2 regions of the Lactobacillus sp. ESL0785 genome follow, and region 1 is predicted to be linked to the other one. Evidence: riboswitches for the same ligand, from Rfam matches in the RefSeq annotation. Region 1 holds a riboswitch; the other holds the start of a gene.
The links. Region 1 has a riboswitch for FMN ahead of OZY43_RS04030 (ECF transporter S component). Riboswitches for the same ligand answer to the same signal wherever they lie in the genome.
Positions count from the first base shown of each region.

Region 2: another riboswitch for FMN. It lies ahead of ribD (bifunctional diaminohydroxyphosphoribosylaminopyrimidine deaminase/5-amino-6-(5-phosphoribosylamino)uracil reductase RibD); the one in region 1 lies ahead of OZY43_RS04030 (ECF transporter S component).

Region 1 covers NZ_CP113916.1:810,328-825,508, reverse strand. The annotation lists gene rpsA (30S ribosomal protein S1) at 1-94, opposite strand, end outside; gene cmk ((d)CMP kinase) at 167-841, opposite strand; gene OZY43_RS04035 (LysM peptidoglycan-binding domain-containing protein) at 884-1,354, opposite strand; gene OZY43_RS04030 (ECF transporter S component) at 1,465-2,151, opposite strand; FMN riboswitch at 2,232-2,346, opposite strand; gene OZY43_RS04025 (pseudouridine synthase) at 2,374-3,093, opposite strand; gene scpB (SMC-Scp complex subunit ScpB) at 3,093-3,701, opposite strand; gene OZY43_RS04015 (segregation/condensation protein A) at 3,691-4,428, opposite strand; gene OZY43_RS04010 (reductase) at 4,421-4,783, opposite strand; gene xerD (site-specific tyrosine recombinase XerD) at 4,798-5,706, opposite strand; gene OZY43_RS04000 (S1-like domain-containing RNA-binding protein) at 5,690-6,577, opposite strand; gene pyk (pyruvate kinase) at 6,689-8,458, opposite strand; gene pfkA (6-phosphofructokinase) at 8,489-9,448, opposite strand; gene OZY43_RS03985 (DNA polymerase III subunit alpha) at 9,616-12,744, opposite strand; gene OZY43_RS03980 (DUF2929 family protein) at 12,853-13,059, shown strand; gene OZY43_RS03975 (bifunctional UDP-sugar hydrolase/5'-nucleotidase) at 13,110-14,657, opposite strand; gene rpmF (50S ribosomal protein L32) at 14,723-14,914, opposite strand; gene OZY43_RS03965 (LapA family protein) at 15,027-15,181, opposite strand, start outside.
Region 2 covers NZ_CP113916.1:253,939-269,119, forward strand. The annotation lists gene OZY43_RS01300 (ABC transporter ATP-binding protein) at 1-326, shown strand, start outside; gene OZY43_RS01305 (ABC transporter ATP-binding protein) at 336-2,198, shown strand; gene OZY43_RS01310 (response regulator transcription factor) at 2,363-3,049, shown strand; gene OZY43_RS01315 (HAMP domain-containing sensor histidine kinase) at 3,054-4,208, shown strand; gene OZY43_RS01320 (UDP-N-acetylmuramoyl-L-alanyl-D-glutamate--2,6-diaminopimelate ligase) at 4,254-5,825, shown strand; gene OZY43_RS01325 (amino acid racemase) at 5,838-6,584, shown strand; FMN riboswitch at 6,708-6,847, shown strand; gene ribD (bifunctional diaminohydroxyphosphoribosylaminopyrimidine deaminase/5-amino-6-(5-phosphoribosylamino)uracil reductase RibD) at 6,964-8,010, shown strand; gene ribE (riboflavin synthase) at 8,011-8,616, shown strand; gene ribA (GTP cyclohydrolase II) at 8,627-9,853, shown strand; gene ribH (6,7-dimethyl-8-ribityllumazine synthase) at 9,855-10,328, shown strand; gene OZY43_RS01350 (GntR family transcriptional regulator) at 10,485-11,564, opposite strand; gene OZY43_RS01355 (sugar porter family MFS transporter) at 11,881-13,272, shown strand; gene OZY43_RS01360 (FGGY-family carbohydrate kinase) at 13,288-14,892, shown strand; gene OZY43_RS01365 (L-ribulose-5-phosphate 4-epimerase) at 14,892-15,181, shown strand, end outside.

The DNA.
Region 1 (15,181 bases):
CAACGTCTAATACTTCTACATCGACGATATCTCCGACCTCAACTCCTTGCATTTGTTTCAATGCATCTAAAAATTGATTACTGTTTTCTGACATTATTTACCTCCCAATATCATAATCTAATTTTAAATGAAAGTGAGTTTTTTTTCTACTGTTTTAACCCGTTTTTTATAGTTTTTTTTGACTTTTTTTAATTTCAGCCAAAATTGCACTAACAACTTGGTCAATTGACATAGTGGTAGTGTCAATTTCAACCGCATCTGGCGCTTTTTTTAACGGTGAAACCTTACGGTGTGAATCTTTGTAGTCACGTTCAGCAATGTCGTGCTCAATTTCAGCAACTGTTTTAGTCGATTTAATGCCACGCTCCTGAAAATCATGCAGCCGTCTTTCAGCACGTGATCGCGGCGAGGCTACCAAAAAGATTTTAACTTCTGCATTAGGTAAAACTGTAGTTCCAATATCACGGCCATCCATAATAACGTCAACTTTACCAGCCATTTGCCGTTGTAAACTAACCATTTTTGTCCGTATACCGGCTAATGCTGATACTTGCGAAACATTAGCGGAAATCGTTGGTGTCCTAATTGCAAGCGAAATATCCTTATTTCCAGCATAAACTTTTTGCTCACCATTAACTGATCGTAATTCAATCCCCACACGGTCAATCGCAGCTAAAATCGCAGCCTCATCCCCATAATCTAATTTATTGTCGCGAGCAATAACTGTACATGCGCGATACATTGCTCCCGTATCGATATAAATAAAATTCAACTTTTGCGCAATAATCTTTGCGACTGTGCTTTTGCCAGCTGAAGCTGGTCCATCAATTGCTACTTGCATTCAATCAAAAAGGGACGCGTTAGTCCCTCTCCTTTCTAAAATTTACTTTAACCGCAGAGTTTGTCCGGTTTCTATTTGGCTGTCAACGTCAATATTATTAAGCTGCGCCAAGCTGCTAACATCAAGATGATGCTTTTGCGCAATACTTGTTAAAGAATCACCATCTTGAACTACATATTGCTTTAATTGCTTAACTTTCTTACGGCGCTTTTTTGCCGATATTTTTTGCCGACGTTTGCCATTAATTTTTGACTTTTTAGCGGTAATTTTGACTTTTTGCTGCTTTTTAGACTGCGAACGCTGCAACTCAACTGCTTGATTACTTTGACTACTTTGATTTCCAGCTTTGCTATTTGCAGCCAAATGATGAACAACAGGTACAAGCGCAACAATTACAACCAGCAAAATTACAATAGTAACAATCCAGCCTTTAGATGTTGACTTATAACAAGCGGTCCTAGGTTCAGCTGGCCGCTGATAATGTTCATATAGCCTTTCTTGTTTTTGCTTCATCAAAAATACCTCCCTGCACCTAACTTGCTTAATTTTAGCATATTTAATAGCTATCTGGCGCAAAAAAATCGGTCATTTGCATGACCGATTAATTCTATTATTCTAAAAAATTATTTTTTAAGATTAAAGTGTTTTTGAACAAATGGCTTCAAACTACGTAAAACTGTTTCGAATAATAAGTAAACGACTACCCCGTTAATTAAGCCTTTCAGTAAATTAAACGGTACAATAATGCCAAAAAGATAAGCATTCCATGAAGGAATATGCAAGAGTTGCCCTAAATACACTTTTTCAGTAAAACTAAGTAATCCGGCATAACCATGAATTGCTGGCAGCTTAGGCATTGTTGTCACAGCATACATTGGTGTCAAAATCAAAAAATTAAGTGTTGCCAAAACAACTGTCATTGCAATAATTCCTAAAACAATGCCCAAAATTGGTTTTAAATGACGATTAACAATACCTTTTTCATTAGCTGTTACATTCTTGGTCATGTAATAAAATGGCAAGGCAAAAGAAATCGATGCCAGTAATGCTGCTAGTTGTCCTACAATGCTAGGCAACATAAAACCCTTAACAATTAAATCAATTAACATTCTAATTACAGCAATAAAAATCCCAGGGCCAATGCCAAACAGAAAAGTACCGATAGTCACAATGACATCTGAGAAATCAAATTTCAAAAAACTAGCAATCGGTAACGGAAACGCCAATTCCATTAATACAAACGAAATTGTACCAATCAATGCATAGGCAATAATATTAGCCAAATTATTTGAACTTCTACTCTTCAAGATCCTACCTCCAAAAAATTAAGCCTGTCGCTTCTAAGCAACAGACTTAATAAAAGTAAGATCTTGTCTTCTCTTCTAGTTTAGTCTGTCTTCTTTCATCTAGACTTTAACTATCGGTATCTTAAAAGATTCAACCACTCACGTGGGTCGTGGACTCGCACCACCGGTCGGGATTTACACCCTGCCCTGAAGACAACAAACTTTTATTTAATTAACAATTCTATACTAATCTACATGTTTCAGTCTGTCAACTTCTTCATGTGATAGCTCACGATATTGACCAGAAATTAATCCATCAAGTGTTAAGAAGGAATACTTTTCTCGGGCCAGTTTTTCAACTTGGTGGTGAACAGCCTTAAACATCTTCTTAACTTGGTGGTAATGACCCTCATGAATGGTCAACTGGACAATTTGCCGATTACGCTTTCTATCAGTGCGAATAACTTTAACCTTTGCCGGACTACTCCGATGATGATCAAATTCAACCCCGTGAGTTAACTGCTTAATTTCCTCTGGCAGCAATTGACCTTCAATTCTAGCAACGTAAACTTTAGCAACTTTATTACGTGGATGCATCAATAAGTTAGCTAGTTCACCATCATTAGTCATTAACAACAGCCCCGACGTATCATAGTCGAGCCGACCAACAGGATATAACCGGTATGGCAACTCACTAAAGAAATCAACTACCGTCTTTCGTCCCTTATTGTCACTAGCTGTCGAAATTACGCCGCGCGGCTTATAAAACAAATAAGTATGCAGACTTTCACGCTCAATTGGCTCACCATCAACAGTAATATTACTGAAAGTTTCAACTTTGGTTCCCAATTGGGTCACAGTGTGACCATCAACGGTCACTCGACCTGCTGTAATTAATTTTTCGGCCTTCCGTCTAGAAGCTATCCCAGCTTCCGCAATAACTTTTTGTAAACGTTGTAACGTCATTATCTATCTCCTTTTTGAGCCTGAGCCAAACCCTTATCCGCTTGACCTCTAGCTGCAAACAAATCTATTTCACCTTCAGCATTAATATTATCATCAGCAAAATCCTCAATCAGCGGCAGGTCAGAAAGACTCTGATAACCAAAATACTGTAAAAAATAATCACTCGTGACATAAACATTGGGGTGTCCCGGTGCATCTTTTTTACCATTAATCTTAACTAACCCTCGCCAAATAAGTGTCTGCAGTGCTCCTGACGAATTAACACCGCGAATTTCATCAATCTCTACACGTGTTATCGGTTGCCGATACGCAACAATCGCTAAAATCTCTAAAGCTGACTGACTCAACGTTTTAGTTAAATCCTTTTGAAAATAATTAGCAACCGTAGGACCAACTTCTGGTCTTGTTGTAAGCTTGTAATTATCGTTAATTTGCAACACTTGCAAACCTGAATCTGAATTTTGCTGCAACTTGTCTGTCAAGCTCTTGATTAATTCCCGCAAGGCTGATTGCCCGACTTGCAATAATTCACATAAATTTTTACTAGCAATGCCATTGTCACCGGCTACATAAAGAAGAGCTTCTAACTGTGCGATTTTACTGACCATTAATCTTAATTCCCTCTAATTCTAAATCGCCAAAGGTACGTATTTGCCTAACCTTAATTTTTTGTTTTTTGCAAAGTTCAAGCAACGCCAAAAAAAGACCGATAATATCGGATAAACTCTTCATTTGATCGCTGCAAGCAAAAAAACTAACTTTGTTGTGCTGAGCAATTTTTGTTTCCAAAAAAGTGATCATTTTAGTAATTGGCGTTTCTTTTACTTTAACTGACACCAGATCAGGCTTTCTAATTTTCAATCGTTGTAAAACCACTATAAAAGTGTTAGCTAACTCTGTTGCCGTAATTTGACCTAGTGGCAGCGGCTGCACCTTTTGCGTTTGTGGCACACTTGCTTCTTTAGCCGCAGTAATGGGAACTTGTTCATTCCGCTTTTTGAAATATGCTGAAACTTTTTTAAAGAGCGAATACTGTACTAATTGCTGTACTAATTCATCACGTGGATCTTCTTCCACTTCATTTTCATCAATAAAATCATTTTGCGGTAACAATGATTGGGACTTGATACGTAATAAAGTTGCTGACATTACAAAGTATTCACCAGCAATTTGTAAATTAAGTTGTTGCATCTGTTGCAGATACGCCAAATACTGTTCCGTTATTTGAGCAATTGGAATATCATAAATATCGATTTTTTGTGACTTAATTAGATGCAATAATAAATCAAGCGGCCCCTCAAAGTTAGGTAATTCTAAAGTTAAATCATCACTCATTGTTATTATTTTCCGTTAAATATTTAAGCAGATAAGTATATTCAGGCAAAGCTGTTATCTTTTTCTTAGGGTTACTGGCTGCAAGTTCACGAATCGCTGCAGCCTCATATTTGTGACTGCGATAATCCGGTGCAAATGAAAGATACCGAATTATAACAAAAGCAGCATTATTCTGTGTTCCAATGACCCCTACAAAGTTAGCATCATCTCCGCGATAGAGATAAAGCTGAAATTCAGAGCTATTTTTATTTAAGGCAATTTCATCCTTTAAATTTGCTAAATTTTTAAAATCTGGCAGATAAGAAAGTAGCCCCATTGCTACTTTTTCCTTATCATTTTTACATTCAATTAACATTTGATCACCTAAATTCAAGTTCGCGGATGAGTTTTAGCGTAAACCTGCAAAATATGTTTTTGCGATAAATTAGTATAAATTTGCGTTGTACTAATATCCGAATGACCCAAAATTTCCTGAACTACACGCAAATCTGCACCGTTTTCTAATAAATGTGTCGCAAACGTATGCCGTAATGTATGGGGCGTGACATCTTTAGCAATTCCTGCCATACGACAATAACGTTTGATTATTTGCCAAACAGCTTGCCGAGTTAAACTGCCGCCGCGATTATTCAGAAAAATATAATCACTTGCCTTACCCGCTTTTAGGAGTAAAGGTTCTCGCACTTTTGTCTGATAACGCTGAATCCAAGAAATAGCGACCGCACTAATCGGAATTAAACGTTCCTTAGAGCCCTTACCAAGTACCTTAAGCAATTTTAAATCTTCATGTAAATTATCAAACTTAAGATTGATCAATTCACTAACCCGAATCCCCGTTGCGTACAAAGTTTCCAATAATGCCCGATCACGCAAACCCAACTTTTGGTGAATATCTGGCTGTGCTAACAGCTGATCAACTTCAGTAATTGTTAATGCCACCGGCAAACGATGTTCCTTTTTTGGCGGATCAATTTCTAACATTGGGTTTAGCTTTTGAATATTTTGCCGTGCTAACCATTGATAGAATTTTCTTAAACTTGAGATCATCCGGCTAATTGAACTTGTCGCCTTATTTAAATCGTGCTGTTGTGCTAAAAAAGCATCAATATCCAGGGCCTTTGTCGGCCATGTAGTTAAATTTTCTTCATGTAAGAAATTAACAAATTCCATTAAGTCCTGCCTGTATGCAGTAATTGTATTATCGCTTAAACCACGTTCAATCTGACTATAACGCAGATAATCTTCTACCTGTTCTTGCAGCTTATTCATTTTGCTCATTATTAGGATCGTTAATTAAACTAATTGTGCCAGCAACTTTATCTTCAGCAATATAGCCTGCTTTTAACAAGTGACCTAGAGCCCGCTTAAAAGCTGACTTTGAAATGCCAAAATAATTTTTAATTTCTTGAGCATCAGACTTATCATAAAACGGCAAGGTTTTGGTATTCATTCGTCGTAAACTCATTAAGACCATTTGGGCATCATCATCAATTTCTTCAAAAGCTCGCGGTAGGCTACTTAGATTAAGCCGGCCATACTGGCTAATGCCAACAACACGTCCCTTAAATTGCTCACCTAGCCGCAATGGACGTGCCATCTGTGATGAATGCACAAAACCCAAATAATATTCCTTAGTAATTACAAACGCACCAAGATCCCGGCTAGCATAAACAGTACCAAAAATATTTTTATTTTTCATATCGTTAGGAAAGTGTGCCGCCAATTGATCAAAAATATTTTCATCAGCTAATTTTGCCCAAACACGATTCTTGTCATCCGTTTCAAGATGAACTAATAATTGATCATCCTTACGCGGCCAGCGATCTTTATTAAAGGGTAAATCATCAACAGACAAGACAACATCTTTATCTGGCAGCCCAATATCAACAAAAACACCTAAATTATATTTCACATCCGTGACCTTACCCCAACCATATTGGTCAGCTTGTGCAAAGGGTAAGAACTGGGTCATTTCACGATTATGCTGCTTATCATCATATAAAAAGCCGCGAACATCATCGCCAATTTGTGGTTTTTCTTCTTGCGTAATTTCTTTACGCTTTAACTCATAAGTGATCCCATCAATTTGAACATAATATGCGTCTTCATTTTGATCAATTACTTTACCTGTTTCAATCGTGCCTAGCATAGTCACTTCTCCTAATTTTACATAATTCTATCTTTACTAGTATAAAAGAAATTGCCGCAAAATAAAATAGCCAGCACCTAAGCTGACTATTTTTTAATTAATTATCTTAAATTACAGGTTAGAAATTTCACCCTGATAAATAGCTCCCCGACGAGCATCAACTGTAATCGTTGTACCACTAGTAATCTTTTCAGTGGCGTCAGTGACACCAACAACAACTGGAATACCCAATGACAAACCAACAACAGCAGCATGTGAAGTTAAACCAGATGCTTCAACTACTAAACCAGAAGCCTTCTTAATTGCAGGCATGTAATCTGGATCTGTAGTCTTAGATACTAAGATGTCTCCTTCTTGAACCTTGCTATTAGCTTCTTCAGCACTGTTAACAACAACAGTCTTGCCAACAACAGAGCCATTACCAACACCTAAGCCTTGTGCAAGCTTACTACCGATAATTTGCAGCTTCATCAAATTAGTTGTACCTGAATCACCAACTGGAACACCAGCAACGATGATTACCAAGTCACCATCTTTAACATAACCATGTTCTTTAGCAACTTTAGCAGCTACTTCAAACATGTCATCAGTTGACTTTGGCTTTTCTGTCAATAATGGTTGAACACCCCAAGTAATACCTAATGAATGTTGAACCTTTTCGTCAAAAGTCAAAGCTAAAATATCAGCATTAGGCCGGTATTTAGAAATCATTCTTGCTGTGTAACCTGAGTTAGTAGCAGTAATAATTGTCTTAACGCCCAATTCTTGAGCAGTCCGAACAACTGACTCACCAATAGCTTCAGTAACGTTTGAACCCTTGTAAGCTTCAAAACGTTGTAAAGCTAAAGTATTACGCTTAAGTAATTCACGTTCCGTTCTTTCATCAATTTCAGCCATTGCTTGAACAGCCTTAACTGGATAAAGACCGTTAGCTGATTCACCTGAAAGCATAGTTGCGTCACTACCATCAAGAACGGCATTTGCAACGTCAGAAACTTCAGCACGAGTAGGACGTGGATTTTCTTGCATTGAGTCAAGCATTTGGGTAGCAGTAATAACTGGCTTACCTAAAGCATTTGCCCGCTTGATTAAATCTTTTTGGACAAACGGAACATCGATAAATGGAATTTCAACACCCATGTCACCACGAGCAACCATTAAACCATCTGAAACTTGCAAGATTTCATCGGCATTATCAATACCTTCTTGTGACTCAATCTTCGGATAAATTTTAACGTAGTCACAGCCAGCATCTTCACATAACTTACGGATATCTAAAATATCTTGTGCCTTACGAGCAAATGAAGCAGTAATAAAGTTAATACCGTGCTTAAGACCAAACTTAATGTCATCAGTATCTTTTTCAGTAATTCCTGGGAGACGAATTTCAACACCAGGTGCGTTAACACCCTTCTTTGAGCCGATAACACCAGTGTTTTGTGCTTCACAAACTAATTCGCGGTTCTTGTCATCCTTATCAGTAATGAGCAGATCAACTAAGCCATCATCAATTAAGACATGTCCACCAATATGTGTATCATCATAAAGACCTTCATAAGTAACGTGAATTTTATCCTTATTACCCTTCTTTGAGTCGTCCATTGAAACACGGATGGTATCACCAGTATTAATGGTAAACTTGCCGCCTTCTTGTTCAGTAGTTCTGATTTCTGCACCCTTAGTGTCCAGGTCAATTCCAAGAACTAAACCAGTTTCCTTTTCAACTTGGCGCACCATCTTCATTCGTGAAAGGTGTTCTGCATGGTCACCATGCGAGAAGTTAAACCGGAATACATTTGCACCAGCTTTTGCTAAAGCAGTAATCGTTTCAATATCATTTGAAGCTGGCCCTAACGTACTAACAATTTTAGTTTTCTTCATTATAAAAAAATCTCCCCAAAAATCGACTAATTACTTAGTCATTTCTTCATTAATGTCTAACAATGTTTCATCACTGTGATGCTTGCTATCAAACAAATCTAAGATGTCATGAGTATTAAGTTGTCCATTCTCCATGCCGACAGCTAAACCGCCTTGACCATCGAGAAGTAATTTAACAGCATAATTACCCATCTTCGTAGCATTAATCCGATCCAAAACAGTTGGTGATCCACCACGCTGCATATGACCTAAGACATTAGCTCGAGCATCAAAATCACCGTACTTTAAGAGCTCTGCCTTAAAGTCAGCAGCATTCATTACGCCTTCTGCCAATACGATAATACCATGATCCTTACCATCTGAAAAGCCACTCTTTAGCGTTGCTGCAATTTCCTTAACATCATAATCGCGTTCAGGAACCACGATAGCATCTGCGCCACTGGCTAAACCAACGCGCATCGCAATATCACCACATCCACGGCCCATTACATTAACAATGAACACCCGGTGATGACTGCTGGCAGTATCGCGAATCTTATCGATTGCATCCATTGCTGTCGTGCATGCTGTATCTAGGCCAATCGTGTAATCAGTATACGGAATATCATTATCAATTGTTCCCGGTAGACCAATTGAATTAATACCTAAACGAGTTAAAGCTAATGCACCATGATAGGAGCCGTCACCGCCGATAACGATCACAGTATCAATACCATGCTTCTTTAATTGCTCAACACCCTTTTCTTGCACTTCTTTTTGTGCAAATTCAGGATAACGAGCACTATAAAGAAAAGTGCCGCCTAAACTTATTTTGTGGTCAACATCTTTCGCAGTAAGCGGAATAAAGTCACCAGCAACTAATCCAGCAAAGCCGTAACGAATACCAACAACGCCGAGTCCGTGATGAATAGCAGTCTTAGTAACAGCTCTAACTGCTGCATTCATGCCAGGAGCATCGCCGCCACTAGTCAAAATACCAATTCGTTTCATGAATTCACCTCATCAAGATTTATTGTGTACTTTCTCACATCCCCTAAATTTTAACATTCTTTTCGTAAAAAATCTCACAAAAATTAATTATTTTTCCTATTTTGTCGGTCTTTAGCGATGTTAGCGTTAACATTGTTGACTTGCTCATATTTGCGCAAAAAACTATCTTAGCCTAAAAAATTAACCACTTTTAGATTAGTTAGAACATACTGCTTTTTACTGGAATCAAACCGATCGCTTTGAACCTTAATTCCCAATAAATAAATATTACCTTCTTTAAGGTTTACCTGAATTTTATCATAAACAGCAGGAAAAATAACAATATCTTGTTTGCTACTTGTATCTGCGAAAATGCCAAAAGCCATTGTCTGCCCTTTTTTAGTTTTAATTGACTTTAAGCGTATTAACTTACCAACGGCAATCCCATTATCACTTACTGCAAATTGATTTAATGGTTTAGCATTAAATTGTTGAGCATACTTTTGGACTGCAATCAGCGGCGAAGTCATCGTTGAAAAGCCCATCGCATCAGTTTCCATTTTAGCTAATTCACTCTTAGTTGCTTCAGGTGTCCGTTGAATTGGCACACCACCTAAACTTTCAGAAAGTGCGAGGTTTTGACCAGTTAATTGCACATTTTCAATAATTTCTTGACTATTAGTCAGTAATTCCTTGCGATTGGGATAAAGCTGATCAAAGCATCCAGCCTTGACTAGTGACTGAATTATTTTCTTTTGAAGATATTTAGGATCTATCCGCCGTAAAAAATCTTCTAGTGACGAAAAGCGCTTTTCGCTGCGCAGTTTGATTATTTCTTTCAAAAAATCCAGTCTAATCCCCTTGATTGCCTTTAAACTGACTAAAATCTGCTTTTGACGGCCGGAATAAGCTAAGCCGCTGCGATTGATATCTGGCGGTAAAATTTTGGCTCCAGCTTCCTGCGCGTGCATGATATAATCTGCAACTTGAAAATGATTACCACTGTTTGAATTTAACATAGCGGCATAAAATTCTGCTGGATAATGCAGCTTTAAATAGGCCAACCAAAAGGCTATTTTAGTATAAGCAACGGCATGTGAGCGGTTAAAGCCATAATTGGCAAATTGCTCAATATAATGATAAACGTGTTCAGCAACCTCTTTAGTATGCCCCCTTTTAACTGCGCCATTAATAAATTTTGTCCGCTGCTGTTCAATTACACCTTGCTTTTTCTTTGACATTGCCCGCCGTAAGATATCAGCTTCTCCTAGTGAAAAGCCGGCTAATACCTGCGCTGTTTGCATAACTTGTTCCTGATAGACAAGAATTCCATACGTCGGCGCTAAAATCTTATTAAGTGTTGGATCTGGATATGTAACTCGCTGCTGCCCTTTCTTACGCGCAATAAATGTTGGAATATTTTGCATTGGACCCGGCCGATAAAGTGCATTAACGGCAACCAAGTCTTCAAAATTATCTGGATGCAGTTTTCGCAATACTTCACGGATACCGTTAGACTCAAATTGAAAGACAAGATCAGTATCGCCTGCTTGAAATGCATGCAAGGTACGCGGATCAGTCAACGGAATTTGATTAGGATCCAAATCTATGCCTTCACGATGAATCATATTTAAGGTGTCACCTAAAATCGTTAAATTACGCAATCCTAAGAAATCAATTTTTAATAACCCTAGTGCTTCAACATACTTCTTAGTCTGCTGGGTCAGGGGAATTCCTAATTGCCCAGCCTGCATACCAGAAATTCCTGCAATTGAATTATCACTAATTACCAAGCCGGCCGCATGAATTGAAAAATGCCGCGGTAATCCTTCCAACTTGCGAGCAGTCTGAAAAAGCAGCTTGTTTTTAGGACTAGCACCAACTAATAGCCGCATCGCAGATGAATTTTGATAAGCTTCATTTAACGTGATTTTATTTTTTGCCGCCGGAATACTGCTTACCCATCGGTTTATTTCTACATCACTTAATCCAAAAACTCGCCCAGTATCCCGTAAAACCTGCTTAGCCGCCAAAGTGCCAAAAGTTAAAATTTGGGCTGCATGATCCATGCCATATTTTTGAAACATATATTGGATTACGTCATCACGCCGGTTATCTGGAATATCAAGGTCAATATCTGGCATTTCGTGTCTTGCTGGATTTAAAAACCGTTCAAACAAAAGATGATACTGAATAGGATCAATTTCAGTGATTTTTAAAGCATACGATACTAGTGAGCCACAAGCAGAGCCTCGTCCGGGACCAGTAATAATTCCCACGCGGTGGCAGTAATTAATCACATCCCACACAATAAGAAAATAATCATTAAAGCCCATTTGGTCAATAATCTTTAGTTCATAATCAAGCTGCTTTTGATAATTATGCGGAATTTGTTGGTGCTCCCAACGTTTTTGCAAGCCAGTTTGAGCCAAATAAGTAAGGTATTCTTTGGAAGTTGCAAATTTTTTCTGCTTATATTTAGGTAAAACTGGCGTTTGAAAATTGACTTTAGCATGACATGATTGTGCTATTTGCCAAGTATTCTTTAAGGCATCATCCAGATCAAATTCATGATAACGTGTACTCAATTCAACTGCTTGGGGTAAAAAATGTGAACCTTTTTGTTTAGCTAATTCTTCAATATCTTGCAAGGTCTTACCCTGCTTAATTGCCTGTAAAGTCTTCCTTAAAAATTGTTCCCGCGGCTGCAAATAACGCGTATCTTCAACAGCAACTAACGGCAATGAAAATTGGCGAGCAAGTGTTGTAACATACGCTAGATAATTTTGCCGCTCTTTTGAAGCATAAACTCCCAAATAGGTCGTACTTGACTTAGGAATCAATTTTAACAACTTACGGACAAAATCATTACCTAATTGTTCTTGTTGCCGTTGTAAATTAACTAACTCACTATGATCATTGGCGGGAATAATTATTACTAGTTCAGCTAAGTATTTTGTTAATTCAGCCAATGTTAAAATCTTTTTGTTAGTTCCATTTTCTGTTAACAAGTTAATTGCACTTGAAAGTCGCAAAATATTACGGTAGCCCTCATCAGATTTGGCTAAGACCATTAAGTCATATTGCCGGGCACTGTCAATCAAGCCGTTAAGCCGCAACTGCATCCCTAACAACGGTTTAATCCCTACATTTTGCGCTAATTCATAGAAATTAACTAGGCCATAAGTAAAATTAATATCAGTTAGCGCAACAGCTTCATACCCAAATTCTTTTGCTGTTGTCAGTAATTCCTTAACCTTTATCGGACTTTCAAGTAACGTAAATGAACTTATATTTTGCAACGCGGCAACTTTCATCTTGCCCACCAGCTTTCTTTAAATTAGTATACCAAAAAGCACCTTTTTAGTTTGAAAACAAACATAAATTTTGCTAAAATTCAACTATGGATGAAAGAAGGAACTACTATGGGTCGTTATATAGTGACTATCTGTTGGAGCGTTGTTTACATGTTAATCGTGGGTTTTATCGCTGCACCATTAACGCAAAATGTTTTTAACTTGCAAGATGCTGTAATTGTCGGTATAATTTTTGGCTTGTTATTTGCTATTATTATGCCAACAATTACTGCACACTCCAATAAGGATAACAGCAAATTTACTAAGCTTAAATAACTTTCAATCAAAAAGGCCACCGGCAAGAAATTACCGGTGGCCTTTTTTAACTAATAAAACTGATAATTAGCCTGAGTATCAACTTGCACCTGACTACTTGTCAGAAATTCCTGAAACATCTGTACGTAATCTTTATCAATTATTCGTACAATTTTATCCTTACTATATTCTGGATAGTCACCACCACCCATTACCCGGTAATTATTAACCGCCAAATAATAGGTTTGTTCATCCTTAATTGGCTTGTTATTCAATTCTAGCTTAGTCAATCTCTGTCCAACAGGTCTAGTAATTTCTGCCTGATACTTAACCGGATAAAAGACATCAAAGTTAAAAAGAAAGCCACGTAATTGCGGTTTAAAGGTTACCTTACCTGTCTTATCTTTGGTTAAAAAGGACAAGCTATGTTCAATTACATGCCGCAATTGCCGACCGGTAAATTTTACTTTACACAACTGGTTAGAATAAGGATAATTAAGCAAAATATCCCGCATTGTAACCTCCTTGCCAAAGCCCTGAGCAGTTTCACTCATCACTGCCGTAGCCGAAAGATCAGCTCCTGTAAAATGAAGCTGCATTGCTTGTAACAAGTTAATAAATGGGGCTCCGTGTAATCTTGCCGCAATTGCATTACCAATCGGTGCTGGTTTATTTAAGTGTGCAATCGGCTGATCAAGCCAATCTTGCGTTGCTTGATCTAGTTTTGCCGTTAATTTTTTAATTTGCAAATCTGCAGCAAACTCACCCGTATCAATTAACCGGGCCGTCATTGCTGTGATTTTTTTAGTAGTATCGTCAAGATCTAAAATAACTTCGCCAACAGCTTCACCACGATAACCGGGTTGCACTATCGCCGTTTGCTTAACAACCATTTGCATTTTTTGATGCTGATGCCCTGTCAAAAATACATCAACTTCAGGTATCTCTGACAAAATTCGCGACCCCTCATTTTCACCATTATGTGGCATAAGCGAGGCACCAGTTTGTGGATCATCTTCAAATCCACCATGATAAACTACCGCCAAAACATCAACTTGTGGACGCAAAATTTGGGCATAATGCTTTATCTGCATGAAAGCCGAGCTAAATTCAAGCCCGGCAACATGATCTGCTGGCTCCCAATGAGGGATATACTGCGTTGTAATTCCAATTAAGCCTACTTTTACTCCTTGCTTTTCAATTATACGATAAGCCTGTCCCAAAGCCGGTAAACCGGTTGTTTTAGCTAAAATATTAGCATTTAAAATCGGTGCTTGATTATGAGCAACATAATATTTAAGATACTCTAAGCCATAATTAAAATCATGGTTACCTAATACGCGAGCATCATAATCAATTGCATTGTATACTGCTGTATAATCTCTAAGAGCCGTATAATCAGACCGAGAATGGACGTATGACGCAAGTGGTGAACCTTGAAGGCAATCACCCGCATCAGTTACAATTACGTGTTCTGAGCCGTACTTAGCCGTTTCAGCCTTGACTACACTCGCAACCTTACTTAAACCAAACTTCGCATCGGTACCATGTCGTTTTTGATAATCTGTCGGTAAGAGATACCCGTGAAGATCACTGGAATGTAAAAACACTAACTTCATAATTTATCTTTCCCCTATTATTAAATTTGGGCAAAAAAAAGGCACCAAAACTTTGGTGTCTTTTTTTAATTGTTGTCGCTGGTGCTAGTTTCGCTAACCACTTGACGACCCTTGTAATAACCTTTAGGTGAAACACGGTGACTCAAACGGTATTCACCAGTAGTTGCATCATAGTGCATTGCTGGAACAGTTAACTTGATATGGCCACGACGTGAACGTTTCTTTTGTTTAGAAGTATGTCTCTTAGGAACTGCCATTTAAATTGATCTCCTTTATTGTAGATTTAAGTTTTAGGACACTAATTAAAAGTGCCTAAATTACCTCACGTGTGTTAATGATACTATTGAATGATAAATAAATCAAGATTTATTAGCTTTTCTTAGATTGTTTATGCTTATTTGCACCCCAGAACCAGCCGATTAAAACACCGATAATGAGCATTACTACCAAAACAATAATTAATGGCAGCTTGACAGCAAAAAAGCCAAAGCTAATAGCAACTGGATTAGTATTAAGCACAACAA
Region 2 (15,181 bases), 560 kb from region 1:
GTGGAACCAACGTGTCTGGTGGGCAAAAGCAAAGAATTACTATTGCGCGGGCGCTTTTAAAGAAGCCAAAGATTTTGATTCTCGATGATTCAACGTCTGCTGTTGATACTCAAACTGAACGGGAAATTCGAGAGTCTTTGACCAAGGATATGCCAGAAACGACTAAAATTATTATTTCACAAAGAATTGTTTCGATTAAGGATGCCGACCGAATTGTGGTTATGGATGAAGGTAAAATCCAAGATATTGGAACTCATGATGAACTGATGAAGACAAATGAACTTTATAGTTCAATTGCGAAGTTCCAAGAAGAGCAAAAGAAGTAGGTGAGCGATTTGGATAAAGCAGTAGAAAATAAAGAAGCAAAAAGTTACGCGAAACGCTCCACTACTTTGTGGCGTTTGCTTAAGTTGGTTGCAACAACTAGCCCGTGGATGTTGATTACATCAACAATTGCAATTGTTTTAGCAGCTGGTGCTAATGTCTTAGGTTCATTATTTATTGAACGGTTAATTAATGATTACATTATTCCGTTGACTAAAGAAGCACAGCCTAATTTTATGCCGTTGTTACATGCGATTGAGATTATGTTTGGCGTTTATGCCATCGGTTTTATTTCTAATTATCTTTTTGCAATGTTGATGGCTGTGTTAGCGCAAAAGACGCAGTACAGAGTCCGTAACGAAATGTTTGCGCATATGGAGCAATTACCGATTTCATATTTCGACCAAAACGATTATGGTGACATCATGAGTCGGTATACTAACGATATTGATACTTTGATGCAGATGATTTCACAATCAATTCCGCAGTTTATGAACTCGGCATTGAATTTGATTTTTGTGTTAGCAGCAATGATCAGTTTAAGTTGGCAATTAACAATCTTTACGTTGATTATTTTTGCGCTATCAATTGGAGTTGTCCGGTTCTTAACGGTTCGTTCTTCACACTTTTTCCAACTTCAGCAAAAGGAGTTGGGGCAAGTTAATGGTTATAATGAAGAAATGTTGAACGGTTTAAAGGTTATCAAGGTCTTCAGTCATGAGCCACAAATTGAAGCAGACTTTGATCAATATAATGAAAGTCTAAAAGAAGCTTCTGGTAAGGCGAATACTTACGCCACAGTTTTGTTCCCAATCATGGGTAACATTGGGAATTTGCTGTATGTTTTAATTGCGGTTCTTGGTGGAGCTGTAGCGATTAATCGAATTGCACCGTTGTCACTTGGGGTAATTGGTGCTTTCTTACAGCTATCTAAGCAATTCGCAATGCCAATTGCGCAAATATCACAACAGCTTAATTCGATTGTGATGGCTTTAGCTGGTGCCGAAAGAATCTTTAATTTGGAAGATCAAGCAGTTGAAGTCGATAATGGCGACGTCACGATTTCTAAGGATGAAGATGTCAAGGGAACATGGTACTGGAATGTGCCGCAAAAAGATGGTTCTGTTAAACGGGTCACAGTTAAGGGTCACATTGTGTTTGATGATGTTAACTTTAGCTATTCACCTAATAAGCAAATTTTGTACAATATTTCCATTGATGCGAAGCCGGGAATGAAGGTTGCCTTAGTTGGTGAAACAGGTGCTGGTAAGACGACAATTTCAAACATGATTAATCGTTTTTATGAAATTGCGTCTGGAACAATTACTTATGATGGTATTCCAATTACACGGATTAAAAAGGATGACTTAAGAAGGTCACTTTCGATTGTGTTGCAAGATACGCACATGTTTACTGGAACTATTATGGACAATATTCGTTTTGGTAATCCAGAGGCTAGTGATGATGATGTTTATCAAGCAGCTCGTTTATCACATGCTGATGAGTTTATTCATCATTTAGATGAAGGTTACAAGACGGTAATTGATGGTAACGGTGGCGATTTGTCTCAAGGACAGATGCAACTGCTCAGTATCGCACGGGCAATGATTGCTGATGAGCCAGTAATGATTTTGGATGAAGCTACTTCTAGTATTGATACGCAAACTGAAAAATTGGTTCAGGCCGGAATGGATAACTTATTAGCTGGCCGGACAAGTTTCGTTATTGCGCACCGGTTATCCACAATTGTTAATTCAGATTTGATTTTAGTGCTTGATCATGGTCATATTATTGAAGCTGGTAATCATGATAAATTGCTTAAGGAAAAGGGCTACTATTACGAGTTATACACTGGTAAGAAGGAAATCGAATAATTTTATAAAAGAGTTGAGAGCTTCTCAGCTCTTTTTTAATAAAAAGATAAAATTATGCCTGATTAGTATGTTTAACCGCGAAAAATGATTAAAATATTAGTCATAGGTTCTGTTACACTATGACTAATAGAAATTAAATGAACGAAAAGGGAGGAATTCGCCCGATGAAAATTTTAGTTGTTGATGACGATAAAGAAATTGTTGAATTATTGAGCATTTACTTAAAAAATGAGGGCTACACACCCATTGCGGCATATAGTGGTAAAGAAGCCATTACACGTTTGACAACAACGCCGGATATTGCTTTGATGATTTTGGATGTCATGATGCCAAATATGAGCGGGATTGATGTGATTAAAGAAGTACGTAAGGATTCCGATATTCCAATTATTATTGTTTCGGCTAAAACCGGTGATATGGATAAAATTCAAGGTCTGATTACTGGTGCTGACGATTATGTTTCCAAACCGTTTAACCCGCTAGAAGTAATGGCTCGGGTGCGTTCACTTTTGCGCCGTAGTCAAAAGCAGGTTAAGGATGAAAAACCTGATGTTTTGGAAGTAGGACCATTAGTGATTAACCGGGACTCTCATGAAGTGAAAACGATTGATGGCAAGGATATTCAATTAACGGCACTTGAGTTTGGCATTTTATATTTGCTTGCCAGTCATCCTAACCGGGTTTTTTCAGCTGATGAGATTTTTGAGCGTGTTTGGCAACAAGAGTCAATTGTTTCAGCTAAGACTGTGATGGTTCATGTGTCACATTTGCGCGATAAAATTCAAAAAGCAACTGGCGGTGAAGATGTTATTCAGACTGTTTGGGGTGTCGGCTACAAAGTTGAGGCTTAACTAAATGAAAAAAGAACGTGTTAAGTTAACTGCCACGGAAAAGAGCGAATTATTTGCGGAAGGTGTAATTACCGTCGTTTTGTTGTTATTGCTTAATTTGTCAATTATTATCTTAATTAATCTGACAATTTTACAAAACAAAAATTTAATTAATGGTATTTACTTCTTAAAGAAAACAATTACTTTTTATGGCGGACATCTTATCTGGTCGTGGCAGAATATTCTGCTCATGATTATGGGGTTAGCTGATCTAATTGTGCTATATTGGCGGCTAATTCGTCGTTATCATCAAATGCAATTGCGGCACGTGATTTCGGAGTTGCATTATATTGCTCAAGGGCATTTTGATCATTATATTTCCTTTAAGGTTAAGACTGATTTACAGAAAGTAATCGATTCGATTAACTCGTTGGTTGCTAGTACGGTCAGCGCAATTAATGAAGAAAAGGCAATTGAACAATCCAAGGATGAATTAATCAGTAATGTTTCGCATGATATTCGTACGCCGTTAACGTCAATTATTGGTTATTTAGGTTTATTGAAAACTGGCGTTTCTAATCCGGAAGACCAGCAGAAGTATTTGAATATTGCTTATACAAAAGCAGAACAAATGAAATCATTAGCACATGACTTACTGGAATATACAACTCTAAAATCAACTAATATTAAACTTAATTTGTCACCACTGCATATTTTTTCAATGTTGGAGCAAGTTGAGGCTGGATTTGAATTTGAGGCTCAAGAAAAAAACGTTGAATTTAAAATTGAAGTACGGCCACAGAATTTAACAATTCAAGCCGATCCAGAAAAATTGGTTCGCGTTTATAACAATTTAATTACGAACGCCTTAAAATATGGCACAGGAGCAACACAAATTAAGCTCATTGCGAATTTAGTTAATGATACTGAAGTTGAGTTACGAGTTGAAAATAATGGTGCTAAAATTCCTCAGGCCTCACTAAAAAAGATTTTTGAACGTTTTTATCGAGTAGAAACTTCACGCAATACTAAGACTGGTGGGACGGGCTTAGGCTTGTCAATTACCAAGAGTATTATTGATTTGCACCATGGCAAGATCCGTTGTGAGTCTGATGATCATTGGACACGGTTTATCATTCAATTGCCATTAAACCCAAAGAATGCAAAAATCAGCAGCTAGCTGTGTTATAATTTTGACTGAGATAAAAAAACAGAGGGGCATAGAATGAGTATTTCCTTAAATACCTGTATTTTAATTTTAAAAGAACATCACTTACTAAAGTCAAGTGCTGTTCAGGACACGGTTGCAACCAAGATGGAGTATGTTTCCTATGATTCACGCGACATTCAAACAAATACCTTGTTTTTTTGCAAGGGTGTAGGCTTTCGACCGACTTACTTATCAATGGCTAAGGATAACGGCGCTAATTGTTATGTTGCCGAGCAGCCTTATCCAGAAGGCAAAGGAATGCATGCGCTAATTGTGCGCGACGTTTCTAAGGCAATGGCCTTATTGTCGGCAGCCTTTTTCCGCTTTCCACAAGATGATTTATTTGTTGTGGCCATTACCGGCACCAAGGGTAAGACGACTACGGCATATTTCTTAAAGGGGATGCTGGACCAAATTAATGGTGGTAGAACGGCACTTATTTCTTCAGTTAATGATGTCGTTGGTACTAAGCCTGAAGATAGTTTTAAGTCGAGTTTAACAACACCTGAATCATTGGATTTATTCCGGGATATGCGTCGTGCCGTTGATAATGGGATGACGCACTTGGTAATGGAAGTTTCTAGTCAAGCTTATAAAAAGAATCGGGTTTTCGGTTTAACTTATGACTTGGGCTTTTTCCTCAATATTACGCCAGATCATATTGGTCCTAATGAACATCCTAACTTTGCGGACTATTTGCATTGCAAATTGCAGCTGATGGTTAATGCGCGTAAGTGTATTATTAATGCTCAAAGTGACCATTTTGCTGAAATTTATGCGGCGGCAACAACGACCACTGATCCAGACAGTATTTATTTATTTGCTGATGAAAAATTTTCTAATCCTAATCTGAAACAGCCAATTGATTTTCGCTATTCGTCTGAAGAGAGTGATTTGGCAGAAACAAGATTTCAAGTTTTGTGTGCTAGTGACAAGGCAAAAGCGTTAAAAATCGCTGGCGATTACAAGTTAAAAATGCTGGGTGATTTTAACGAATCAAACGGAACAGCTGCAATTATCGGTGCAGGTCTGGCTGGAATGGATTATACTGCTGCTGCTAAGGGAATTAGCACGGTAACTGTTCCCGGCAGAATGCAAACAGAAGTGACGCAAGACCATGGTCTTGTGGTAGTTGATTATGCTCATAACAAGGCATCGATGATGGCTTTAATGGGCTTTATGCAACGTGAATTTAATAATCCAAAAATTATTGTGGTAGTTGGTGCTCCAGGTGATAAGGGTGTATCACGCAGACCGGGTTTTAGTCAAAGTTTGAATGCTTATGCAGACAAGGCCTTTTTGACAGCTGACGATCCGGGGTTTGAAGATCCTAATGATATTGCACAAGAGATTAATGCTGGTATTGATCATACTAAGGTTGAAGTTACAATTGAGTTAGACCGAATGAAAGCAATTCATGAGGCAATTAGCATGGCTCACACTGGTGATGTTGTGTTAATTTGCGGCAAGGGTGCTGATGGTTTCCAAAAAGTACGCGGAGTTGATACGCCGTATCCATCTGATATTGTTGTTGCTCAACGAGTAATTGACGAATTAGAAGGTCAAAAAGAACATTTTAATAAGTAAAAGAGTAAAAAAATGAAGCACTTTTTTAGTATTATTGGTGGCATGGGAACAATTGCCACTGAAAGTTATGTGCGGCTACTGAATCACCGGGTAAAAATTACCAAAGATCAAGATTATTTAAATTATATTCTAGTGAATGATGCGCAAATTCCTGATCGAACAGCGTATATCAAGGATCATACTCAACCTAATTGTTTGGTTGATTTGCGTGCTGATGTATTAGGCCAAGCAAAGTTAAAGCCTGACTTTTTTGTTATGCCATGTAATACTGCTCATTATTTTTATGATGATTTGGCTAAGTTAACAGATATTCCTTTTTTGCATATGATGCGCATTGCCGTGCATCAGTTTATTGAGCAATATCCGGATGAAGCTAAAATTGGGTTAATTGCTACTGAAGGTTCGATTTACGATCACTTGTATGCTGATGAAATTCAAGCAGTTGGACGACAAGTTGAGCTTGGTGGTCCAGAAATTCAGCCGTTAGTGACCGAACTAATTTATGCCAATATCAAGGAAAAGGGTGTAGTCAATCGTGAGCTATACCACCATATTTTGCAACTAATGCATGATAAGTATGGCTGTAATGTGATTTTACTTGGTTGTACAGAATTATCGCTAGCTCAGGAAAAAGCGCCAGATCATCCGTATAATGTAATTGATCCGCAATCGATTATTGCTGACGTGGCGATTGAATTGTCGTTGAAAATCCGGTCGGGCATGGATCCTAAAGAAGTAACAAAGAAATATTTATATTAAAATTTAAAAGAAGAGCCTAGGAAGACAGACTCTTCTTTTTTAGGAAAATAATGTAAGCGATTCTATAAAAGTGATTGACAATTTCACTATTATCGTTTAGTGTATTATCAGAGTAATTGAATACGGTTTCTTCGGGGCAGGGTGTAATTCCTGACCGACGGTGACAACTTAAAGAAGGTTGAAGTCCGTGACCCGCGTACATCGCGGTGGAGCTAGTGTGAGTCTAGCACCGACAGTTAAAGTCTGGATGGGAGAAGAATAAATTAAGCTAATATTTGACTCGCGTCAGTTTAGACTGCGGAAATCATATTTGGTTAATAATTGGACCTCGTTGAAATAATCAACGGGGTCTTTTTTTGATATTTAGGAAGTGAAAATAGTGCAGGATACAGATTATATGCAAATGGCGGTCCATGAAGCATTAAAAGCGCAAGGAATGACTTGGACTAATCCGCTTGTTGGCGCGGTTTTGGTTAAAGACGGACAAGTCTTAGCAACTGGTTATCACCACCAATATGGTAAAGAACACGCAGAAATTAACACCTTGTCACATTTAGCTGATCCGAAATTGGCAGAAGAAGCGACCTTGTATGTAACGTTAGAGCCGTGCAGTCATTACGGTAAGCAGCCTCCGTGCTGTCAAAAGGTCGTGGCTGCAGGTATTAAACGTGTGGTTGTTGGTCAAGTTGATCCGCATCAAGTTGTTGGCGGTAAAGGAATGCAATATTTAGAAGAGTACGGCCTTGAAACTGCGGTAATCGGTGGTGTGGACCAGTTATATGAACGTTATAACTTTTTCTATCAAAAAAAGCGTCCGTTTGTGACACTCAAGTATGCAATGTCGCTTGACGGCAAAATTAATGAAGCCGGGCAAAGCCGGACACTTTTGACGGGTGACAAGGCCCAAATTGATGTGCAAAAGTTGCGCTGCAATCAGCAAGCAATTTTAATTGGGGCTAATACCTTACGTATTGATGATCCGCAGCTAACAGTTAGAATTAAAAATTTGCCAATTCCGCCAATTAGGATTGTTGTCACGCGGGATGTCAATCAACTTGATTTTACTAAGCAATTATTCCAATTGCCAGGTCAGATTTTGCTTTTGAGTGAGCGGCCGTTAGCCAAAAAGTTAGGCGAAAACGTTGAATGCCTGACAGCTGAAAAATGGACACCAGAAAAAATTGTGGACTTGCTAGCGCAGCGAGAAATTCAGTCATTGCTAGTTGAAGGTGGTAGTCAAATTCAAGCCGAATTTATTGCCGCTGATTTAGCAGATAAAATTATTACTTATATCGCTCCACAAGTATTAGGTGGTGCCGGCTTACCAGCAGCTGTTGGTGCGGCTTTAACTAAAAAACAGCAGTATCAACTTCTTGATGTCCACCAATTAGGTCAAGATGTGCGTATTTGTGCAAGGAGAAAATAAATGTTTACAGGAATAATTCAGGGTACAGGCAAAATTACGCGTTTAGATATTACAGAAAAGCACGCGAAGTTAGGGATTACTTCAGCGAAAATGGCACAAAAAAATCTGCCACTTGGAGCAAGTATTGCGGTCAACGGTATTTGTTTGACGGTAACTGAATGGAAGAATGATGAGTTTACTGTTGATGTCATGCCCGAAACGATGAAGCGGACAAATTTAGGTAAGCTAATCAAAGGCAGTTTAGTTAATTTGGAACCATCTGTTAGTACAAATGGCACGCTTGATGGTCATATTGTTGCTGGACATGTTGATACAACAGCGGAATTAATTAAGCGTACTGAAACAGAAAATTCCATCGAATTACGTTTCCAGGTGCCCCACAAGTATGATCCATATATTGTTGAAAAGGGTTCAATTGCAATTGATGGCATTAGTTTGACAGTTACAATGGCAGAAAATGATGTCTTTGGTGTTAGCCTAATTCCATTTACGATTGCGAATACTACGTTAGCTAATTGCCAAGTTGGCGATCACGTTAACATCGAGGTTGATATGATTGGTCGTTATGCAGTTAAGCAAATTCAGGCTTGGAAAAAAGAATTTTAGGAGGATAAAAATGAAGGACGAATTAAACGAAAAAATGGCCAAAATTCTTGACCATATGAGAAATGGCGGCTTGGTTATTGTGGCAGATTCACCGCAGCGTGAATCTGAAGGCGATATGATTGGCTTAGCGGAAAAAGTAACACCGCAAATGGTTAACACAATGATTACCAAAGCGCGTGGGTTGTTATGTGTGCCAATGAGTAAGGCGTACGCTGACCGTTTGCAGCTGAGCCCACTTGAAACAGGTTCAAATGATACTTTTGGCACCGCCTTTACGATGAGTGTTGATTCAATCGAGACGACAACAGGTATCTCTGCTTTTGATCGGGCTAAGACAATTAAAAAGTTGGCAAATCCAGATAGTCAATGGGCAGACTTTTATCATCCCGGCCACGTTTTCCCATTAGTTGCTAAAGAAGGTGGCGTTTTAGAGCGAACTGGTCATACTGAAGCAGCATTAGACTTAGCACGCTTAGCTGGGGTTGCGCCAGTTGGCTTTATCTGTGAATGCATTAAAAAAGACGGCACGATGGCCCGGCGTAAGGACTTGAAGGCATTAGCAGAAGGAATAGGCATTCCTTACTTAACAATTGAAGAATTAATTGAATATCGTAAACGGCAAGAGAATAAAGATTTGGCAATTGCATCCGTTACTAAAGTGGATTTTCCAACTAAATATGGTCATTTTCAACTTGAAGGCTTTAAAGATAATAAACATCCGGAAAAGCAACCAACACTGCTAATTAGTAAGGGTGAAGTTAAAGCAGGAGAACCACTTTTACTGCGGCTGCACAGTGAATGTTTAACTGGAGATGTTTTTGGTTCCAAACGTTGTGATTGTGGCGCTCAATTAGCAGAAGCGTTGACTAAAATTGAAGAAAATGGTTCAGGTGCGGTCTTATACTTGCGTCAAGAAGGCCGTGGAATTGGTCTTGAAAATAAATTACGCGCATATAAGTTGCAGGATGAAGGCATGAACACGGTAGAAGCTAACCAGCAATTAGGATTGCCAGTTGATGCAAGACGTTATAATGTTGCTGGCGAAATTTTACGCCAAAAAGGCATCACAGAAGTTAAATTAATGACTAACAATCCAGATAAAGTAGAACAGCTGGAAAACTTTGGCGTTAAAGTAGTTGAACGTATTCCGATGGAAGTTGGTCTCACTGAGGAAAACAGACAATATCTGAGTACCAAAAAGCACGAAATGAACCATATTTTAAATGAGGTAGATTAAAATGAAAGAAATTACAGGAAAATTGGTGGCTGGACAAGATAAAAAAATTGGAATTGTGGTTGCCAAATTCAATGGTGTTGTAACTGATCGCTTGCTTAGTGGGGCTATTGAGCAGTTAGAGATGTCTGGTGTAGCTAGTGACAATATTGTTGTTGTTCATGTCCCGGGCGCGTATGAAATCTCGCGGACAGTTAACTGCTTGGCTAAAAGCGGCAAGGTTGATGGCATTATCGCTTTGGGTGCGGTTATTCGCGGTGAAACTGACCATTATACTTACGTTTGTGAAGGTACTGCATCACAATTAGCAGCGGCAACGGCTAATGGTCCAGTGCCGGTAATGTTTGGCGTTTTGATGACCGATACTGTTGCCCAAGCAACTGATCGTGCTGGTGGTAAATCCGGTAATAAGGGTGCAGAATGTGCAACTGATATTTTAGAAGTGTTAAGTTTAGAAGAACAGATTAATAATTTATAATATCGCCACTTACATAAATACATGTTTAAAAGCCATGACTAAGAAGAAGTCATGGCTTTTTTTGGATGATTTAGTTGTCGAAATCGAAAAATTGACATTGGTGTCATTTTTAGATAGCTGCACTTAATTAATATTAAGTGCCTTATACTATTCTTACTATTCTTTGAGATTTATTACAGAAGCTCGTAATTTCAGTTTAGGATGATGAACAATAGAATGAATATGATTTTTTTGAATTAATTTTAATATTCCACGACCAGCTTCTTGTCCGACTGAAGTACGTTCATAGTTCATGGTTGTTAAACTAGGATTTAAGTAAGCGGCAGAATCAAAGTTATCAAAGCCTACTAAAGAAATATCTTTAGGAACTTTGATATTTGCTTTTTTTAACATGTCAAGTACTAATAAAGCAAGACTATCATTGTAGCAAGCAATGGCAGTGGGTCGTTGATCATTATGTAAATAAAAGCTTATTTTTTTGCTGATAATGTTAAAGCGATCATGTGAACTATACATAATAATATTACTGTCCGCAAGGTCAGTCCCAATTTCTTGGTATGCACGTACAAAACCATTCATTCTGTGGACACCTTGAAGATCGTCAACCTGAAAAATACCTAAAATATGTTGATGACCTAACTTTAGTAAATATTCAATTAATTTTTTCTCAGCAGCACAATCGTCGTTAACAATTGATGGAAAATTTAATTCTGGATACTCAGCATTAATAAACAACAGTGGGATTTTGCTTTTAGCAATATATTGATAAATATCTAAATTGGGGCTAGGCTTAGCACTTTCACTGGGTTCAACAATTAAGCCAGCGACTTGAGAATCAAGCATTTTAATGAGACTTTCACGTTCTTTTTTCGGTTGATTATGTGTGTTGGCCAAGAGAAGTGAATAATCTTGCTCGCTAATTTTGGAATCAATTTGAGAAATGATTTTAGGGAAAATGTAATCAGCAATATGGGTGCAAATTAAGCCAATGGTTTTACTTTCTGGATTAACTTGCCATTTCTTATTCCAGTCTTGGATAAACATCCCACTACCTTGAACTTTATAAATTAGATGTTCATCTTGCAAGGCAGTGAGTGCTTTACGTACAGCATAACGTGATTTGTTAAATTGCTGCATTAGTTCTGTTTCAGTTGGTAATTTTTGATTAACTTTAAAATTACCAAAAGTTATTTCTTTTTTGAGGCTCTCTTTGATTACTAAATAATCGCTTTTCATTAAGTGATACTCCTAAATTTGTTTGAAATTAAATAGTAAACTATTAAAAACAAAATACTATCTTTAAATAGTAATGTAGAAACGTTGATAATACAGGTAATTATATCACAAGTTATTTTAAATTATTTTATTTTTAGGTGTCAATAAAAAATAAATATTTTTATAAAAGCGGTTAAAGGATACACTATATAAGTATTTTATCAACTTTTATGCGCTTATATTTATTCGAATGAATTATAAAAGATATTGCTATATAAGATAAATAGGCTATAATGAAAATGCTTACAGAAATGTATAAGATCGGAGGAGAATTTAAGTGGTAGCAAAGACAAAGAAAATACCAAGTAAATATATATATTTTTTTGGTTCTTTTGGTGGAATTTTATTCGGTTATGATATTGGTGTTATGACAGGAGCGTTACCCTTTTTGCAAAAAGATTGGAGTTTAACAAATGCTTCAATTGTCGGGTGGATTACTTCAGCCGTAATGTTTGGTGCTATTTTTGGTGGTGCCGCTGCTGGACAACTTTCTGATAAATTTGGTAGAAGAAAAATGATCCTAGTTTCGGCAATTATTTTTGCGTTGTTTTCAATAATGTCAATGATTGCTCCGCATAATGGCTCGATTTATTTAATAATTATAAGAATTTTGCTTGGACTAGCCGTGGGTGCTGCATCAGCGTTAGTTCCAGCATATATGTCAGAAATGGCCCCTGCAAATGCTCGAGGAAGTTTGTCTGGGTTAAATCAAACGATGATTACTTCTGGGATGTTGCTTTCTTACATTATGGATTTTTTGCTTAAAGGATTACCTGAACCTTGGAATTGGCGACTTATGCTAGGGCTAGCGGCAGTTCCAGCAATTATTCTTTTTTGCGGTGTTTTACGTTTACCAGAATCACCACGTTTTTTAATTAAGAATGGTGAAGAAGCAGAGGCACGACAGGTTCTCTCATACATCAGAAAAGATGATAAAGAGATTGAAAGTGAAATTGAGGAAATCAAAGCTGCATCGGCAAAAGAAAATGCGGCATCGGAAAAGACTACTTGGGGATCTTTATTTAGTGGTAAATATCGTTATTTAGTTATTGCAGGTGTTGGCGTAGCAGCTTTTCAACAATTTCAAGGTGCTAATGCAATTTTTTACTATATTCCTTTAATTGTTGAAAAAGCTACTGGTAATGCTGCTAGTTCAGCATTAATGTGGCCAATTATTCAAGGGATTATTTTAGTTGTTGGTTCACTCGTGTACATTGCAATTGCTGAAAAATTTAAACGTCGGTCCTTGTTAATGATTGGTGGCTTAATTATGGGATTATCATTTTTATTGCCATCGATCATTAATAGTATTAATCCACATTCTAATCCAATGATGATTGTTGTGTTCTTATGTATCTATGTTGCGTTTTATTCGTTTACTTGGGCACCACTAACTTGGGTATTAGTTGGCGAAATTTTCCCACTGGCTATTCGTGGTCGTGCTTCAGGTCTTGCTTCATCGCTTAACTGGATTGGTTCCTGGGCGGTAGGGCTGTTATTTCCAATGATGACAGCATCAATGTCACAAGAAATGGTTTTCGCAATTTTTGGAGTTATTTGTATTTTGGGTGTTTTATTCGTTCGTTTCTTTGTTCCAGAGACTAAAGGTCATACTTTAGAGGAAATTGAAGAAGAAGGAATGAATCATGGCTTAAAAGAAGCAAAGTAGTTGGGGGATGAAAAAATGAATATTACTGATACAGCTGAATTAATTCAGTCAGGAAAAACTGCTTTAGGAATTGAATTTGGCTCAACACAAATTAAGGCAGTACTAATCGACAATCAGTTTAAACCGATTGCGACAGGTACTTTTCAATGGGAAAACAGTTTAAAAGATGGTATCTGGACATATTCAGATAAAGAAATTTGGTCTGGTTTAAGAGCAAGTTACCAACAACTTGCGGCCAACGTTAGCAGTAAGTTTCATGTTAAGCTTGAAAAAATTGGTGCAATTGGAATTAGTGCCATGATGCATGGCTATTTAGCATTTGATCATCATGATCATTTACTTGTACCATTTAGGACTTGGCGTAACACGATTACTGCTGATGCAGCCAATGAGTTGACCCACTTATTTAATTTTAATATTCCGCTTAGATGGAGTATTGCACATTTATATCACGCAATTTTGCAAGGTGAAGAGCATGTTAAGGAGATAGCTTACATTACTACCTTAGCCGGTTATGTTCACTGGCAACTATCGGGTAAAAAGAATATTGGTGTTGGTGATGCTTCTGGTATGTTTCCTGTTGATAAAACAGGAAGTTTCAATTCAAAAATGTTACAGCAGTTTAGCAATTTACCACTAGTTAAAAAATATCAGTGGAAAATTGAAGATATTTTGCCCAAGATTATGAAAGCCGGTCAGATTGCTGGTTATTTAACTGAGCGTGGTGCGAAATTGCTTGATCCGACTGGAACTTTGCAAGCAGGCAGTGTAATGGCCCCACCTGAAGGTGATGCTGGCACGGGAATGATTAGTACCAATAGTGTTCGATTAAGAACTGGTAACATTTCGGTAGGAACTTCAGAATTTTCAATGGTGGTTTTAGATAAACCATTAAAGAAAGTACACCGTGATATTGATATTGTGGCAACGCCAGATGGTTTACCGGTCGCAATGGTACACATTAATAATTGTTCATCAGATATTAATGCTTGGGCCAATATTTTTAAGGAATTTGCGGCTAGTTTAGGACAAAATCTAAATTCTAATGAGCTTTATAGTACTTTATTTTTAAATACTACTAAATCTGATCCTGATGCTGGTGGACTGGTTAATTACAGTTACTTTTCAGGTGAACCAGTAACTAATACTGACGAGGGTCGACCATTATTGGTTAGAATACCTAATAGTCACTTTACTTTAGCGAACTTTATGTTGGCACAACTTTATTCAGCCTATGCACCATTAAAGATTGGGATGGATGTTTTGACAGATGAAGAAAATGTTAAAACTGACGTCATGATTGCTCAAGGTGGACTCTTTAAGACACCAGTAGTTGGGCAGCAAGTTTTATCTAATATTTTAAATATGCCAATTTCAGTGATGGTTAATGCTAGTGTAGGTGGTCCTTGGGGAATGGCAGTGCTGGCTAAATATAGTGAGATGCAGGCTGATGTACCACTTGCTGATTATTTAGATGATCAAGTCTTCCTTAATTCAGAAACAATGGCATTAAGTCCGGAACCTAAAGGCGTTGAGGGTGCACAGAAATATATTGATCGTTATAAGTTAGCGCTTGATCTTGAAAATCGTGCGGAGATATTGAAAGACGAGGAGAACTAATGTTAGAAAAGTTAAAACAAACGGTTTATGAAGCTAATATGCAGCTGCCTAAACTTGATTTAGTAACTTTTACTTGGGGTAATGTTTCTGGAATTGATCGTGACAGCGGCTTGTTTGTTATTAAACCATCAGGTGTCGAATATGATCAAATGAAGCCTGAAGATATGGTAGTTGTTAACTTGAAAGGTGAAGTAGTAGAAGGCAAAATGAACCCTTCAAGTGATACACCAACACATACGATTTTATATAATGAATTTCCAAAAATTGGTGGAATTGTGCATACGCATTC